DNA from 3 places in the Thermovenabulum sp. genome. Region 1 is predicted to be linked to each of the others. Evidence: riboswitches for the same ligand, from Rfam matches in the RefSeq annotation. Region 1 holds a riboswitch; each other region holds the start of a gene.
What was found. A riboswitch is a leader RNA that binds a small molecule or an ion and turns the genes downstream of it on or off. The one in region 1 is predicted to bind cobalamin.
Positions count from the first base shown of each region.

Region 1 (4,362 bases):
GCTGGCAATATACCAACAGCACAAAGTTTTACTTATACTTTATTCAAACCTTTTTAAAATCTGTTCCAATGTGGGTTCTCCTATCTCCTGTAATCTGTATTTTACCCTCACAGCAGGTTTATTTATTTTTATTATTCTTGTAAGATCTATGGGGGTTCCGATAATAACGGTATCACAATCGCAATTATTTATCGTTTCCTGCAGTTCCCTCATTTGCTCCTCGCCGTAGCCCATAGCGGGAAGAATTAGGGAAAGGTGCTTGTATTTTTCATAGGTGTCTTTTATACTTCCTACGGAGTATTTTCTGGGGTCTACTATCTCGGAAGCACCGTATTTTTTGGCGGCAACATATCCTGCTCCGTAAGTCATTTCCCCGTGGGTCAACGTGGGACCATCTTCAATGACCAGCACCCTTTTGCCTTTAATCTTTTCCGGATCTTCCACAAATATGGGCGAAGCAGCTTCCACCACCATTGCATTGGGATTTACCGCTTCTATGCTCTTTCTTACCGCGTCTATTCCCTCCGGCGAAGCGGTATCTATTTTATTTATCACCAGAACATCGGCCATCCTCAAGTTGGTTTCGCCGGGATGGTATTTCATTTCATGTCCCGGCCTGTGAGGATCTACCAGTACGATGTGAAGGTCCGACCTGTAAAAGGGAAAATCGTTATTGCCGCCATCCCATACGATAATATCCGCTTCTTTTTCCGCCTCTCTTAAAATCACTTCGTAATCCACCCCAGCGTAGACCACTATGCCCATATCGATGTGGGGCTCGTATTCCTCTCTTTCTTCAATGGTACATTTATGGAAATCCAGGTCCTCATAGGAGGCAAATCTCTGGCAAATCTGTTTGGATAAATCCCCGTAGGGCATGGGATGTCTTACAGCCACAACTTTTTTACCCATATCCTTTAAAACTTTGCAAACCTTTCTGGTCGTTTGACTCTTCCCCACTCCCGTTCTCACGGCGCAAACGGAAACTACCGGTTTTGTAGATTTAAGCATGGTGCTTTTAGGCCCGAGAAGCTTGAAATCCGCTCCTGCACTTAAAGCCCTTGAGGCTTTATGCATAACTTCCTCATGGGATACATCGCTGTAGGCAAAAACCACTTCATGGATATTAAGATCTTTAATAAGGCTTTCTAACTGTTCTTCAGGATATATGGGAATTCCATCCCTGTATAAATCTCCCGCCAGATCAGAAGGGTACTTTCTTCCTTCAATATTCGGTATTTGAGTTGCGGTAAATGCCACCACTTCATATTGTTCATTGTTCCTGAAATAGGTGTTGAAAACGTGAAAGTCCCTCCCCGCTGCTCCCATTATTAAAACCCGTCTTTTCAATAAAACCCCTCCCTTTTGAATTAATCTGGTGAATTATTTTAGCAAATTCCATGCCAGCATTGATTCGTTTTAAAAAACCATAATTTCCTAAATTATTCTTTAAAAAAATTAAATTAAACGCAAAATATTTTTGCATTGCGCAAAATTTAATTGCATTTTTCCATGCAGACAAACATTTTATTTACTTTTTTAATAAAATTTTTATAATTTGTTTTTATTTTCATCACAAAATCATCATAAATTAGGTCTATACTAATAATGACAAACAAAAAAAGGAGGGATTCCCTTGAAGAAAAAACTGCTTGTAATGGGGATTCTATTGGTTTTCGTCCTGAGCGCTGCTTCCTTAGCATATGCATTCCCCGGATATGGACCGGGCAAAGGTCAGGCTCTGAAGGACCTGAATCTCACCGATGAACAGATTAAAAAAATAACGGACATTAGAACTCAATACTTTGACAAAATGCTATTTCTTCGAAATGAAATGGCCAAATTGAATTTTGAGCTTAGAAATCTTTACCTGCAAAATAACCCGGATCAGAAATTAATTGACGATAAGATAGCAAAAATTAATGAGCTCAAGGATAAAATGCTTTCTTTAAAACAGGAAGAATTTGAAAAAATAAAAGGAGTTTTAACTGCACAGCAGCTTTCAAAGCTTCAAAACCAGCAAGGCCTACCCGGGGGAATTAGAGGAAAAGCCGGAAAAGGTTTTGGAGTAAAAGGTTTCGGTCGCGGTTTTTGTCCATTATATTAACCTTTAATTTTTATGCCCTTCGGGGCTTTTTTTATTTTCTTTTTTAATTGACTTTTGAGTTTTATTTTAATATAATTTTTTTGAAAAATTATTTTTTTGAAAATTAAAATAGCACAGCTTTAAGGTGCCCCTTTGTGGGGAGAATAGGGAAGTCCGGTGAGATTCCGGCGCGGACCCGCCACTGTAAGGGGGATGTTCCTTACAAAAAGCCACTGGAAAAACCGGGAAGGCGTAAGGAAAAATGAACCCGAGCCAGGAGACCTGCCTTAAAGCAGTACCGGTGGATGATGGCAAAGTCCACGGTCTAATAAATTAGACTGTGGACTTTTTATTTTTGAGTTCAAAAATGTAATTTAAAATTATAACGGAGGTGCTTTTTATGTCGGATAATGTCAGAAAAGTAATTTACATGGCCTTATTTATTGCATTAAGCTACCTGGGGGCAAATATTAAAATGTTAAGCCCAACGGGCACCGTAGCCTTAGATTCCATGCCCGGCTTTTTAGCAGCTCTGGTAATTGGCCCCGTTAGCGGAGCCTTCTGTGCGTTTTTGGGGCATATATTTACCAGCCTTCTTTCTGGCTTTCCCCTCACCTTTCCGTTACACCTTTTGATAGGGGTAGAAATGGGTATTTTTGCCTATATCTTTGGAAAGGTATATAAGAAAAACAGCTTAATCGGCGATGCAGTATGCATATTGCTAAACGGAATCATCGCACCTGCCAGTTTTATCCCCCTTAAAGGATTCGGGATTCCTTTCTTTTTAGCTATGGTATTACCCCTGCTTTTTGCATCATTTATAAATATCATTCTTGCCGATTTAGTGTTCAGAGGATTAAAAAAGCTGTCGGGTGATAAAAATGTCTTCTGAACTTTTTAACCAGATAAAAACTTATAGAGACGTTTCTTTAATAAAACTGCGGGACCGCACGCTTCTTGTCATAGCCTGCGATTCCGCGGGGGGGATTGGGGAAAAAGAGATGGATGCTGTAAAGGTATCCCCCTACATACTTGGAAGATTCACTTCCAGGGTTTCTTTAATGGAGATAATCTCAATTAATGCTCACCCTATCTCATTAAGCATCACCATTTGCGCGGAGCCCCATCCCACGGGGGACCTTATTCTCAATGGAATTAAAGACGAACTAAAAGAGATTGGATTACAGGATATTTCCTTTACCATCAGCACGGAAAAAAATATTAAAACCGTACAAACCGGTTTGGGTGTTACATGCATAGGTCTTTGTAAAAATGATAACCTTCTTCTGGGAAAGGTTCAAAAGGGTGATAAAATATACATTGCCGGTATACCAAAAATAGGCAAAGAGGTCAATTTAAATGACCCGGAAATTTTCGACTTAAAAACACTGTTAAAACTTAAAGAATTAAAAAACGTAAAAGAAATAATTCCGGTTGGTTCAAAGGGGGTTCTGGGAGAGTTAGAAAACTTTTCTATTTGCAATTCCCTTAAATATAAGCTTTTTAATCCATTACCAATTGATATAAAAAAGTCCGCCGGACCTTCCACCTGTGCTATAATTTTTTCTACGGACACGCTGAAATCCGAGTTTCGAGTGCCCCTTTACCTCATAGGTGAAATAGAGTAATCCTTAACTTAACTTTTACCCTTTTCCACCATTTCAATAGCCTTTTTTAAATTATTTTGAGCTAAGGTAAACTTTATTTTTACCAGGTTTGGATCTTTTGCCTTGAGGGCTTCAATGAGGTCTTTTACGGCAAATTCGGTTTTCTTGTTCAATACTGGGTCCTCCACAATGGCCTTGGAATATTCCCAGGATTTTACCGCTTCCAGCAAGTCCTTTTGAGATTCCTCATAATTGCCCTTAAGACCTTTATAGGTGGCAGACCTTATATAAAACAACGTTTTTTTGGCCGGTCCTGCCGCCTTTTCTTTCGGATCTTTGTAATATCCCAGTAAAGTTCCGAATAAATCATTAGAGGCAGAGATCGCTCCGTATAAATCTTTCCTGGTAAACATCATCGTTAACTGATTTAATTTTTCATTGAAAACATTTAGTTCATCTTCTCCATAGCCCTGAAGGGCTGCTTCACCCCGGAAATTGTCCCATAAACCGTGAATCCCTTCTACTTTATTTTCATTTTTTATCCATTCGGGTTCCTGTTTCTGTTCCTGCCCGCCGGAAGAACCTTCTTTCGACTTCCCCTGGTCCGATTTTTGGCCTTCTTTTTGTTGCTCTTTACTTTGCTCCTGCTTGGCCTGTCCTGTCTTTTCC
Region 1 covers NZ_JBNARB010000018.1:33,081-37,442, reverse strand. Annotated here, with positions in the region: gene ACPLOV_RS09205 (cyclic 2,3-diphosphoglycerate synthase) at 40-1,329, opposite strand; gene ACPLOV_RS09200 (Spy/CpxP family protein refolding chaperone) at 1,637-2,107, shown strand; cobalamin riboswitch at 2,213-2,390, shown strand; gene ACPLOV_RS09195 (ECF transporter S component) at 2,487-2,978, shown strand; gene ACPLOV_RS09190 (alpha-ribazole kinase) at 2,968-3,714, shown strand; gene ACPLOV_RS09185 (hypothetical protein) at 3,723-4,362, opposite strand, start outside.

Region 2 (4,362 bases), on a different contig from region 1:
CCTTCCGATACCGCTCAGCTGGATAAAAATAAAGTGTTAGCCTTTGCTACCGACATGGGTGGCAGAACCTCTCATACCGCCATTATGGCAAGATCGCTGGAAATTCCTGCTGTAGTTGGGTTGCAGGAAGTCAGTGAAAAAGTAAAGGACGGAGAACTGGTTATTGTAGATGGTATAAACGGAATCTTAATAGTTAATCCCGATAGCGACACATTAAAAAACTACATGGACAAAAAAGATGAGTATTTAAAAATGAAAGAGGAAATGAAGGCAATTCTCTTTTTAAGTGCCGAAACTGTAGATAAAAAAAGAAGGGTAGAGTTATCAGCAAATATAGGTACTCCCAAAGATGTTAAAGGTGCTTTGGAAAATGGAGCGGAGGGTATTGGCCTGTATAGAACCGAGTTTTTGTATATGGATAGGGAGGACATGCCCTCGGAAGAGGAACAATATAAAGCTTATAAAGAAGTAGCTGAGGCAATGCAGGGTAAGCCGGTAATAATAAGGACCCTCGACATAGGGGGAGATAAAAAACTACCCTATCTTGAAATGCCCGAAGAATTAAATCCTTTTTTAGGGTTCAGAGCTATCAGGCTGTGTTTGGATAGAAAAGATTTATTTAAAGTGCAATTAAGGGCGATTTTGCGAGCAAGCGCCCATGGCAAGATCAGGATTATGTATCCAATGATTTCCGGTATAGACGAGATAAGAAAAGCTAACCGGGTATTAAAAGAAGCGATGGAAGAACTGAAAAAGGAAAAAGTAGCCTTCGATGAAAATATAGAAGTAGGCATAATGGTAGAAATTCCTTCTGCTGCAGTGTGTGCGGATATTCTTGCAAAGGAAGTGGACTTTTTCAGTATTGGGACCAATGACCTTATTCAGTATACATTGGCAGTAGACCGAATGAACGAAAAAATTGCCTATCTTTATGAACCCTTTAATCCTGCTATAATAAGGCTTATAAAGAATGTCATTGATGCCTCGCACAGGGAAGGAAAGTGGACGGGAATGTGCGGGGAAATGGCAGGAGAACCCCTGGCAGTACCGCTTCTTTTGGGTTTGGGGCTTGACGAATTTTCTATGAGCGCTACTTCAATACCTTTTGCCAAAAAGATAATAAGATCCTTTAAATACGATGAAGCAAAAGAACTGGCGGAAAAAGTACTTTTAATGGATAATCCTGAGGAAATCAGGTTACTAATAAAAGAAACTTGTAATAAAAAGGGAATTAACTTATAATAGTTTTTAGAATAAAATAAATAGGAATACAGCTTCAGGTGCAGATTGCTTAAAAGGGAATCAGGTGAAAATCCTGAGCGGTCCCGCCACTGTAACCGGTGATGTACTGCAGTTTGCCACTGGGGAGTTATGCCCCGGGAAGGCGCAGGAAAGATGAACCGGGAGCCAGGAGACCTGCCTGAAGTTTTGTACTGAACCTTCGGAAGAAAGGGGGAGTACATTTATGAGTGGAGAAAAACCCAACTTTTCCTTCCCGAAAGGTTGGGTTTTTTTTAGTTACAGAAAAAAGTAATTTTTCAAGGTTGAATCAATAATAAATTGAATAATATGTCAATAAGATAGGAGGAAGAACGTGAAAAACAAAATAATTACCAAAAATCTCTTAACAATTTTGTTGGTTGCAGCAATTATTGTAGTTGCTTTGTCCGGTTGTAGCAAAAACAGCAATAATAATTCACAAAATTTAAATTCTAATAATGGGCCTTTTCCCGTAACGTTAAAAGACAGCCTTGGCAGGGAGGTTAAGATCGAAAAGGAACCCTTAAGGATAATTTCTTTATCGCCCAGCAATACGGAAATATTATTTGCCTTGGGTTTAGGCGATAAGGTTGTAGGTGTTACAAACTATTGTGATTATCCCGAAGAAGCGAAAAGTAAAGAGAAAATAGGAGATTTTTCAAATCCTAATATTGAAAAAATAATATCACTAAATCCGGATCTTGTACTTGCCACAACCATGCATGAAAAGCCTGTGAAAAGATTAGAAGAATTGAAAATACCGGTAATAGTGCTGGAACCGAAAAATCTCGAAGACATGCTTGATAGCTTGATTCTCGTAGGGAAAGCCACCGGAAGAGAAAAGAATGCTATTGAACTTGTAGATTCTCTGAAAAAGAGAATAGATGCCGTAAAAGAAAAAGTTTCATCTTTACCTGAAGATAAAAAACCTACAGTATTTTACGAATTATGGCCTTCACCCATTACCACTGTCGGGCCGGGGACTTTTGTGGATGACCTTATAACCAAAGCAGGTGGGAAAAATATTGCAAGCGATTCGGATAAGCCTTATCCTGTTTATGGACAGGAAGTAATAATAGCCAAGAACCCTGATATTATAATATTTTCTCATCACGGTACTAACGGTACAAATGAACAGACAAAAGAAGATATTGTTAAAAGACCCGGTTGGAGCAATATCAATGCAGTTAAAAATGACAAGGTATTTTACGTGGATGAAAATATTATACAAAGACCAACACCGAGATTAGTGGATGGGTTGGAACAATTTGCAAAAATAATACATCCAGAGATTTTTAAATAAGTACCGGAGGGGAAGATGTTCCGTAAAATATCGAAAAAGTATATATATTTTCTACTATTATTATTAATTTTCCTGGGAAGCGTAATTTCCATAAGCATGGGTGCCTTTTATATACCGGAAAAAAAGATACCCCTTATCCTGTTATCTTTATTTACTAAAAGAGAATATAACTTTACTTTTGCGGAAAAAGTTATAATACTTAATTTCAGGCTTCCCAGGATAATACTTTCTTTTCTTGTGGGGGCTGAACTTTCCTGTGCAGGAGTAATTTATCAGGGAATGTTCAGGAACCCTTTAACCGATCCTTACGTGATTGGGGCGTCATCGGGAGCGTCCTTAGGGGCTTCGTTGGCTATTTTGTATTTTCAAGGTATGAATTTTCTGGGAATGAACGCGACCCCTTTTTTTTCTTTTCTTGGTGCTCTTTTTGCAGTATTTCTCGTATGGTCTATAGCACGAATTGGTGGAAAAACCCTTTCATTTTCGATTTTGCTTTCGGGAATTGCTGTTAGCAGTTTTCTTTCCGCTATCGTGTCGTTTCTTATGTATGCTTCAGGAGAAAAATTAAAAAACATTTATTTCTGGCATCTGGGCAGCTTTTCTTATCAGGGATGGAAGGAAGTGATTATTAACCTTCCTTATGGAATAACAGGATTTTTAGCGGGTTTTTTTATTTTAAGAGGACTGAACGTCTTGCAGTTGGGTGAAGAAACCGCTTTTTTCACCGGAGTGGATGTGGAATTATTAAAAAAACTATGTTTGATTTCAGCTTCTCTACTTACCGCTTCCGCAGTTGCTTTTTGTGGTATAATTGGGTTTGTGGGTCTCATTATACCCCATATTTCAAGATTGATAATAGGCCCGGACCATAGAAATCTATACGTTTTTTCTGCTTTATTTGGCGGACTTTACCTCATGGTGATGGATACTCTTTCAAGGGTGATTATAGCTCCATCTGAAATGCCTGTAGGTATAATTACAGCTTTGGTGGGTGGGCCTTTCTTTCTGTATCTATTGATAAAAAATAAAAAAATAGATTTTTCATAAGCTTCGGGAGGATTAAAAGATGATAATTTTTATCACCGGAGGGGCAAGAAGCGGGAAAAGCTCTTTTGCGGAAAAATTGGCAAGAGATACTGACGGCAGGGTAATATATATTGCTACCGCTGAAGCAAAAGATGAAGAAATGGAGAAAAGAATAGAGAATCATAAAAAAAGAAGACCCTATAACTGGATAACCATTGAAGAACCCCTTTACGTTTCTAAGGTGTTGGAAAAAATAACAAAAGAAAATTATATTAACGACTTAAAATTCGTATTATTAGACTGTATAGCTCTTTATACTTCAAACTGGATTTTAAAAGATTTTTCTGAAGATATATTTTTACAGGAAAGAATCCGGGGAGAATTTTTACAAGAATTAGAAGAAATGCTTAAAAACGCGAGAAAGTTAAATGCAAAGTTTATAATAGTCTCAAATGAAGTGGGTTTAGGGATTGTTCCCGAATACCCATTAGCAAGATTTTACAGAGACTTGCTGGGTGAAGCCAATCAAAGAATTGCTGAAGCTTCAGAAGAAGTCTATTTTATGGTTTCGGGTATTCCTTTAAAGATTAAATAGAGGTGGTATCTTTGCCTGTTTATACCGCTCTTTTGTTTTTAACCCGATTTCCTCAATTTTTAAAAACGCCAATCACCGAAAAAGATTTACAGCGCTCGGTGTGTTTTTTTCCTTTAATCGGTGCATTTATTGGGGGCATTTTATATGCAATTTTTTTTGCATTAAAAGGATTACTGGA
Region 2 covers NZ_JBNARB010000010.1:28,374-32,735, reverse strand. Annotated here, with positions in the region: gene ptsP (phosphoenolpyruvate--protein phosphotransferase) at 1-1,242, shown strand, start outside; cobalamin riboswitch at 1,262-1,438, shown strand; gene ACPLOV_RS06610 (ABC transporter substrate-binding protein) at 1,595-2,563, shown strand; gene ACPLOV_RS06605 (FecCD family ABC transporter permease) at 2,579-3,610, shown strand; gene cobU (bifunctional adenosylcobinamide kinase/adenosylcobinamide-phosphate guanylyltransferase) at 3,630-4,184, shown strand; gene cobS (adenosylcobinamide-GDP ribazoletransferase) at 4,196-4,362, shown strand, end outside.
Region 2: it holds a riboswitch for cobalamin, as region 1 does, so the genes downstream of both, ACPLOV_RS06610 (ABC transporter substrate-binding protein) here and ACPLOV_RS09195 (ECF transporter S component) in region 1, are expected to answer to the same signal.

Region 3 (4,362 bases), on a different contig from region 1:
TTTGAGCATTTTTCATTCTTCCCACTGTTGTTTCGCTGAATTCATCTTCTTTTAAAATTAGGTGTTCTTCTCTAATAAACTCTTCCTCACAAAGGTTTATGGCTCTTTCTATCACGTTAGAAAGTTCCCTTACGTTGCCCGGCCAGTCATATCTCATAAGTTTTTTGATAGCCTCGGGAGTGATATCTAAAAATTTTTTTCCCGCTTTTTGGCCGAGCTTTTTAACCAGGTGTCTTGCCAAAACGGGAATATCTTCTTTTCTTTCTCTAAGGGGAGGTATGATAATAGGAATAACGTTTAGCCTGTAATAAAGGTCCTCCCTGAATTTCCCCTCTTTCATTAATTTTTCCAGATCCCTGTTTGTGGCTGAAATTATCCGCACATCAACGGGGATTTCCTCATTTCCTCCTACCAGCCTGATTTTTCCTTCCTGCAGCACCCGGAGGAGTTTTACTTGAAGATGGGTGGAAAGTTCTCCTATCTCGTCAAGAAAAAGCGTACCCTTGTCAGCGTATTTAAAAAGTCCCTGCTTTCCCCCTTTTTCGCTCCGGTAAAGGCCCCTTCGTCATATCCAAAAAGTTCGCTCTCAAGGAGTGTATCGGGAATTGCAGCACAATTTACCGCTACAAAAGGCTTGTTCCTCCTTGGGCTTGCCATGTGAATTGACCGTGCAAAAAGTTCTTTGCCCGTTCCGCTTTCTCCGCGGATCAGGACGGTTGAATTCCCTTTTGCTGCTATTTTGGCTATTTCCTTTATCTTTTTTATCTTTTCACTTTCACCGAGGATTTCGTCAAAGGTTGTCATAGCCGGCTGGGTAAAAGAATACACCAGTTCCATTACGCTTTCTATATCTTGAAGGGAAGCCACAACCCCCACCGGGTTTCCTTCTTGATCGAGAATGGGTCGACCTGAAGTTATATAATGGCTTTTTACTCTTTCGCTGTTCAATACTATCTCCACATTATCGTAGCTTACGCCGGTTTTTAAAGTGTTTAACATTGGGATATCGGGTGCTAATATCTCGGCAACGGGTTTTCCTATGGCATCCTGGCCTTTTATCTTTAATATTTTCTCTGCTGCCGGGTTAAGAGCCGTAATTATGCCATTTTTATCTATGGCTATTATGCCTTCAACGGTAGCATCCAAAACAGCTTTGATTTCTTTTTCTTTTTTCTCCTGGGGCATCATCTTTATTCTTTCAACTTCTATTACATCTTTTTCCTTCATCAATTCATTTTTTAAAAAATCAAAAGAAAGTCCTTTTAAATTTTCAATTTTTATGCATGCATAACCGGGGCCGACTTCCATGGCTCTTAAATTTATATTGTATTTGCATAAAATTTTCAAAATATCCAGGGCCATTCCCACTCTATCCCGGGTTTTAACCATAAAACAAATCGATTCGTTCATTTGCATCACCTCTTTAATTTTATAAAAATTTATAAAAAATTTCTATAAAAACCGATTGGAAACTAATTGTTAAATTGTTGAAAAATACAAATATTTTATATTATAATAAAAGAAATACCGAATAAAAGGTTGCTCAAGGGTGCTAAAAGCTTAAAAGGGAAAGCGGTGAAAACCCGCTGCAGCCCCCGCTACTGTATACGGCGACGAATCCGAACCCCACTGGGAAACCGGGAAGGGCGGAGGAGGTTGACCCGTGAGCCAGGATACCTGCCCTTGAGGAATGCCGGTCCTTCGGAGGGAAGGAAAGGCATGGGTAAGTATGCTGTACCCCTGCCGAAGGCAGGGGTTATTAATTTTTATAAAGGGGGATAGGATGGTTGTAAGTTTTTTTTACCCGGGAAGCGCAGGGGAAATTTTACAGGGAAAAGTGGAGGGGAGGGACGTACTGGTTTCTTTTCCCGTAAATTTATATACCCGTGTTGAAATATTCGAAGGAGAGTTTAATGATAGGGAGGTAAAAGATTACGTTAAATCTTATAAGTTTTTTAAAAACATTTTAAAAAGGTGGGGAATGGATAGGGAAAAAAATCTTTGCTTTAAAATAAATTCAAAAATACCTAAGGGAAAGGGATTTGCGAGCAGTACGGCTGATTTATGTGCTCTGTACCACTGCCTCGTAAGATATTTTAAAAGGAAATTTGATATAACGGAATTAGTAGAAGAAGCTTTGAGAATAGAGCCTACGGACAGCATTGTATTTAACAGGGCAACCCTTTTTGATTATAAAAACGGGAAATATTATAAAATTTTGGGTGATTATATAAAATTTTACATATATGTATTCGAAGGAAAAGAGGAAGTGGATACAATAAAGTTTAATTTATCGGTTAAAGAACCCTTAGCTGAAGTTGATGACCTGGTACCGGTATTAATTCGGGGAATTGTGGAAAAAGATATTCGAAAAATTTCTCTGGTATCGACGGAGAGTATAAAAAGAAATCAAAAAAGGCTATATTACCCCATTCTTCAGGAAGTAGTAAGTATAATGAAAAAAACGGGAGGTCTTGGGATTATTGGCGGGCACAGCGGTAATTTTCTCGGAATTATATATGACCGGAAATTAGATTTTGATATAAAAATCGAAGGTTTTAAGAGTTACTGGGTAAATACTCTATCCAGAATCTATTAATAAAATAATTAAAGGAGTTGTTTATATGCGCATAATGGTTCAGGGAACTTCATCTTCCTGCGGCAAAAGCCTGGTTACAACTGCCCTGTGCCGGATTTTTGCCGAGGATGGTTACAGGGTATGTCCGTTTAAATCTCAGAACATGGCATTAAATTCTTATGTTACCGATGAAGGACTCGAAATGGGAAGGGCACAGGCTCTACAGGCTTTAGCCTGTAGGATAAAGCCCAAGGTGTATATGAATCCTATTTTATTAAAACCTACCACCGACAGGAAAAGCCAGGTAATTATTATGGGAAAGCCTTATAAAAACATGGATGCCGTGGAATATTTCAATTTTAAAAAAAGCCTTAAGGAAAAGATAAGGGAGATATATTCAGAGATAGAAAAACAATACGATATAATAGTGATAGAAGGGGCGGGAAGTCCTGCGGAGATAAACCTTAAGGAAGACGATTTTGTGAACATGGGGATGGCAGAAATAGCAAACTCCAATGTTCTCCTTGTGGGAGATATCGATAGGGGAGGAGTTTTTGCTTCAATATACGGAACATACATGCTGCTGGAAGAAAGCGAAAGAAAGAGGATAAAAGGAATAATAATAAATAAATTCCGGGGAGACAAGTCCTTATTAATGAGCGGTATTGAGATAATCGAGAATTTAATAGGTGTGCCGGTGATAGGTGTAATTCCGTATATTGATATAAGGCTGGAAGATGAGGATGGAATGGTCCAGTTAAATAATGTTTATAAAAATAAAATCAAAATATCGGTTATAAGGCTTCCGAGAATTTCCAATTCCTCCGATTTCAACCCCTTTCTTTTTGATGAAGATGTATCGCTATTTTATACGGATGATCCTGAGGAAATTGAAGATGCTGATATTGTTATTATCCCCGGCAGTAAGAACACCATTGAGGATTTAAGGTGGATGAAGAAAAAAGGACTTTTTAATAAACTCAAGGAACATAAAGGTATAATCTTTGGAATATGCGGTGGCTATCAGATGATGGGGAAAATAGTAATTGACGAGGAGGGCTGGGAGACAAAAAAGGGTGATTTTGAAGAGGGGTTGAATTTTTTTGATGGTATCACACACATAAAAGGGGAAAAGGTGTTGAGGAATGTAGAAGGTACCGCCCTTGGGAAAAGAGTCAGTGGCTACGAAATTCATATGGGTGAAACGGAAAATAACAAAAACCCGTTTGTTGAAATTCATAAAGAAGGCCAAATTATCTACGATGGAGATATGAAGGATGAAAGATTTTATGGCACTTACCTTCACGGCATCTTCGATTCCGGTGAATTCAGGCAGGAGATATTAAATATTATCAGGAGAAAGAAGGGATTGGAGCTTAAAACATCCCAGGATTTTAATATAAAGAGGGAGGAAGAATTGGCAAAACTTTCTCAGGTTTTCAGGGAGAATCTGGATATTGATTATATCTATAAAATAATGAAGGAAGATTAAAATGCTGGAAATAAAACTTCAATGGCTGGACATTATAATCGCCTGTATAGTGGATATTATTTTTGGTGACCCCTATAATTTTCCCCATCCTGTTAAATTCATGGGGAAACTTATAAGTTTTGAGGAAGCTTTGGCGAGGAAGTTTTTTAAAGAAAAGGGTTTAATTATTGCCGGTTTTTTTATAGTATTATTTAATATTGTTCTTGCCTTTACTATTCCCTGGTTTTTACTTAATCTTGTAAAATTTAATTACTTTCTTTTTCATGCAGTAAATATTTTTCTAATTTATACA
Region 3 covers NZ_JBNARB010000001.1:199,905-204,266, forward strand. Annotated here, with positions in the region: gene ACPLOV_RS00935 (sigma 54-interacting transcriptional regulator) at 1-481, opposite strand, end outside; gene ACPLOV_RS00940 (sigma 54-interacting transcriptional regulator) at 478-1,410, opposite strand; cobalamin riboswitch at 1,531-1,699, shown strand; gene ACPLOV_RS00945 (hypothetical protein) at 1,657-1,782, shown strand; gene ACPLOV_RS00950 (kinase) at 1,784-2,599, shown strand; gene ACPLOV_RS00955 (cobyric acid synthase) at 2,625-4,070, shown strand; gene cbiB (adenosylcobinamide-phosphate synthase CbiB) at 4,072-4,362, shown strand, end outside.
Region 3: it holds a riboswitch for cobalamin, as region 1 does, so the genes downstream of both, ACPLOV_RS00950 (kinase) here and ACPLOV_RS09195 (ECF transporter S component) in region 1, are expected to answer to the same signal.